One region of the Enterobacter sp. SM3 genome, then DNA from elsewhere that is predicted to be linked to it. Evidence: predicted binding sites of a transcription regulator. Region 1 holds the regulator's gene; the other holds the start of a gene.
The links. Region 1 encodes Fur, which represses iron uptake genes when iron is present. Its sites were predicted from a motif close to ATAATAATGAGAACNACTATCAA; they were not measured.

Region 1 (2,409 bases):
ACGCTTACGCCTGGGATGCAAAACCTGCCGATATGGCAACCCCGGACGCATACTACGATCCCAACTATCGCCTGAAAGAGTCTTCCTACAGCCTCGATGCTATCTATACCCTGCAGGATGGCCGCGCGAAAGGCACAATGTTCAAACTGCACTTCACCCAGTATGACAACCACTCTGATATCCCGAGCTATGCGGGCGGTTACGGCAACATCTTCCAGGATGAACGTGACGTGAAATTCATGGTTATCGCCCCATTCACCATCTTCTGATGAACGCACCGGCGGGCTGAGTCCCGCCGGTATGGAGACTGCACATGATGAAAAAAATCGTAATCGTCGCGTTGCTGGCATCAGGGCTGGTGGCGTGTGCTCAGACACAGGCGCCGAAAGAGGACACCCGTCTGAAGGAGGCGTATAGCGCCTGCATTAATACTGCGGAAGGTTCGCCGGAGAAGATTGAAGCCTGTCAGAGCGTGCTGAACGTGCTGAAGAAAGAGAAAGCACACGAGCAGTTCGCGACGCAGGAAAACGTCCGCGTGATGGATTACCAGGCCTGCATTCAGGCGCGTAAAACCGGTAACGATCAGGAAGTGGCGAAGCGTTGCGATAAGATCTGGAACGAGATACGCAATAACAATAAATAAGTTGCTTTACGCCCGGTGGCGCTGCGCTTGCTGGACCTACAAAGGTGTCATAGCCCGTAGGCCCGGTAAGCGCAGCGCCTCCGGGCTTTTTTCAGGCAAAAAAAAGCCAACCTTACGGCTGGCTCAGAGTAAAAACACTCGCTTATTTCGCGTCGTGCGCGTGGTCGTCTTCGCGGCAGTCGCCTTCAGCGCAGTGACCGTAAAGGTACAGGCTGTGGTTCGTCAGTCGGATGCCATGACGCGCAGCGATTTCACGCTGGCGTGATTCGATGGAATCATCGCTGAATTCAATGACCTTGCCGCAATCGAGGCAGATCAGGTGATCGTGGTGCTGCTGCTGGGTCAGTTCGAAAACAGATTTACCGCCTTCGAAATTATGACGGGTAACAATGCCCGCGTCATCGAACTGGTTCAGCACGCGATAGACGGTAGCCAGCCCAATCTCTTCACCCATGTCGATAAGACGTTTATAGAGGTCTTCCGCACTGACATGGTGATTGTCTGGACCCTGAAGCACTTCAAGGATTTTTAACCGAGGAAGCGTAACTTTCAGGCCAGCCTTCTTTAATGCGGTATTGTTGTCAGTCATGCGGAATCTGTCCTGTTGCTAAACGATTCACTTCTGTAGGAAGTGACAGAAAATGCACCTGGGATAATGCGTCTCATTATAGAACTGCCACGGCTAAATGAAAACTGCAAGTCTCAGGCAAAATATGCTTATAAAAATGGGGTATCACCAACAAACTTGCTCAATGGAAAACCACATTTTATCAGGGAGACATTGTACAGGTCTGGGCGAAAAAGTTAAAAGATTGTAGCGATTAATTTAATCGGTTTGACCTGGAGCACGGGCGCAGCCGCCGCTGCGCCGCGATAAAATCAGGCGTTCAGAATATCGTCCAGGTGCAGTTCCTCACGGATCTGCTTCACCCATTTCTCAACGCGCTCTGCCGTCAGCTCTGGCTGACGGTCTTCGTCAATGGCCAGACCCACGAAGTGATCGTCATCGGCCAGGCCTTTAGACGCTTCAAAGTGGTAACCGGCAGTCGGCCAGTGGCCTACGATAACCGCGCCATTCGGCTCAATGATATCGCGGATGGTACCCAGCGCGTCACAGAAGTATTCGGCGTAGTCTTCCTGATCGCCACAGCCAAACAGGGCCACCAGCTTACCGTTGAAGTCCACTTCTTCCAGCGTCGGGAAGAAATCATCCCAGTCGCACTGGGCTTCACCGTAGTACCAGGTTGGGATACCCAGCAGCAGAATGTCATAGCCTTCCAGATCTTCTTTGCTGCTCTTGGCGATGTCATGCACATCAGCAACGTCTTTACCGAGCTGTTTTTGAATGTTTTTTGCGATATTTTCGGTATTGCCGGTATCACTGCCAAAGAAAATGCCGATGATTGCCATGAGTAAAATAACCTCTTGAAACTTAATAGTATGGTGGCGCAATTCGGCCACGGATAAGGGCAATAATAGCAGAACTGGCAACCCTGCGGAAACAGCTATCGCGCAGGACTGCACTCTGTGCTACATGAAAAGGGCGATAAAGGGGATTTTCAGACTTATGCCTGGCTGCGTAACGTCTCAAGCTGGGCGATCAACATCTCTTCAATGAGCTCGCTGCGGCTGATATTTCGCGCGTCAGCCAGTTCGTTCAGCGCATCGACGGCGTCGGCGTTAAGCTTCAGTTCGACACGCTTAAGCCCACGATTTTTATCGCGTTTAAGCTGGTTGCGTTTATTGATACGCAGCTGTTCATCGCG
Region 2 (2,409 bases), 2.1 Mb from region 1:
CGAGAAACCACGTTACCCTGTTCTTCGTTCAGACCTTTAATCGCACCCGCGATAATCCCGATGGACGAGAAGTTCGCGAAGGAGACCAGGAACACGGACAGAATGCCTTCAGCGCGCGGAGAAAGCGTGCTGGCAATTTTCTGCAGATCCATCATCGCAACGAATTCGTTAGAAACCAGTTTGGTTGCCATGATACTCCCAACCTGCAGCGCTTCGTGAGCCGGAACACCCATCACCCATGCAACCGGGTAGAAGATGTAGCCCAGAATCCCCTGGAAGGAGATACCCAGCACAGCGGCGAACAGGGCGTTCAGCGCAGAAATCAGCGCAATGAAGCCGATCAGCATGGCGGCAACGATAATCGCCACTTTGAAACCAGCCAGAATGTATTCACCCAGCATTTCGAAGAAGCTCTGACCTTCGTGCAGGTTAGACATCTGGATGTTCTCTTCGCTGGCGTCAACGCGGTACGGGTTGATCAGCGACAGCACGATGAAGGTGCTGAACATGTTCAGAACCAGCGCCGCAACAACATACTTTGGCTCCAGCATGGTCATATATGCGCCCACGATAGACATGGAAACGGTAGACATTGCGGTTGCCGCCATGGTGTACATGCGGTTGCGGGACATTTTGCCGAGAATATCTTTATACGCGATGAAGTTCTCAGACTGACCGAGGATCAGGGAACTCACGGCGTTAAAGGATTCCAGCTTGCCCATGCCGTTCACTTTGGATAACAGGAAGCCAATACCACGAATAACGAACGGCAGAACGCGGATGTGCTGCAGAATACCGATCAGCGCGGAGATGAAGACGATTGGGCAGAGAACCTTCAGGAAGAAGAACGCCAGACCTTCGTCGTTCATTTTACCGAAGACAAAGTTGGTCCCTTCGTTGGCGAATCCGAGCAGTTTTTCGAACATTTCGGAGAAGCCTTTTACGAAGCCGAGGCCTACGTTGGAGTTCAGGAAGAACCACGCAAGTAAAACTTCAATGACCAGCAGTTGGACAACATAACGGATACGAATTTTTTTGCGGTCTGTGCTGACCAGCAATGCAAGTGCAGTAACGACAACAAGTGCCAGGACAAAATGAAGGACGCGGTCCATATTTGCTCCAAATATGAGGCAGGTTTAATTTTCGTGCACATTCTATGTAACAAGCGAAAAGAAAACGAGATCGAGGACACACTATAGTTACATCCTGTGACGAGTCTCAAAAATAGTGATCCACAATACATTTTTGTTATGTTAGGTAAATGAGTGAAAAGTTAAGTTTGTGTGCTAGTCTTCACAAAAGCGTGCGCGATTTCAGTTTCTGTTAGATCGCCCCACTTACCCGCCCGCCTATCGTTCAAAGCTATCAGAGAAATCACTGTAAACTTCACAAATGATCTTGATAATCATTCTCATTTTGATAGCATTAAACATAGCAAAGGCTATATTTCAGAGGCAGAAATGACAAACAGTCGCGTAGAGGGTAGCAGTGGCAGAGCCGCGCGCAAGTTGCGGTTCGCATTAATGGGACCTGCGTTCATCGCTGCCATTGGCTATATCGATCCAGGCAACTTTGCGACCAATATTCAGGCCGGGGCCAGCTTCGGCTATAAGCTGCTGTGGGTGGTCGTCTGGGCTAACCTGATGGCGATGCTGATTCAGATGCTCTCCGCAAAGCTGGGGATTGCCACCGGTAAAAACCTGGCGGAGCAAATTCGCGACCATTATCCGCGTCCGGCCGTCTGGCTCTACTGGGTCCAGGCTGAAATCATCGCCATGGCCACTGACCTCGCTGAATTTATTGGCGCAGCGATTGGCTTTAAGCTGATTCTGGGTGTTTCGCTGTTGCAGGGGGCGGTACTGACCGGGATTGCCACTTTCCTGATCCTGATGCTGCAGCGTCGGGGCCAAAAGCCGCTGGAGAAGGTCATCGGCGGTCTGCTGCTGTTTGTCGCGGCGGCCTACATCGTGGAGCTGATTTTCTCACAGCCGAATCTGGCGCAGCTCGGTAAAGGTATGGTGATACCAAGCCTGCCAACCTCGGAAGCGGTGTTCCTGGCCGCCGGGGTATTGGGGGCGACCATCATGCCGCATGTGATTTACCTCCACTCCTCGCTGACTCAGCATCTCCACGGTGGGACGCGCAAAGAGCGTTACTCCGCCACCAAATGGGACGTGGCGATCGCCATGACCATCGCGGGGTTTGTCAATCTGGCGATGATGGCTACCGCAGCCGCGGCTTTCCACTTCAACGGTCATACCGGTATTGCCGATCTCGACCAGGCCTATCTCACGCTGGAGCCATTGCTCAGCCATGCTGCCGCCACGATATTTGGCCTCAGCCTGGTGGCTGCCGGTCTCTCTTCGACGGTGGTGGGCACGCTGGCAGGCCAGGTGGTGATGCAGGGGT

Region 2: a site for Fur is predicted at 1,399-1,421, ahead of GVO84_RS15965 (Nramp family divalent metal transporter). Genes of this name have one in related genera too.

Annotation. Positions count from the first base shown of each region.
Region 1 is NZ_CP099971.1:1,327,446-1,329,854, forward strand. It holds gene chiP (chitoporin ChiP) at 1-269, shown strand, start outside; gene chiQ (ChiQ/YbfN family lipoprotein) at 317-643, shown strand; gene fur (ferric iron uptake transcriptional regulator) at 786-1,232, opposite strand; gene fldA (flavodoxin FldA) at 1,523-2,053, opposite strand; gene ybfE (LexA regulated protein) at 2,209-2,409, opposite strand, start outside.
Region 2 is NZ_CP099971.1:3,414,392-3,416,800, reverse strand. It holds gene GVO84_RS15970 (NupC/NupG family nucleoside CNT transporter) at 1-1,112, opposite strand, end outside; gene GVO84_RS15965 (Nramp family divalent metal transporter) at 1,461-2,409, shown strand, end outside.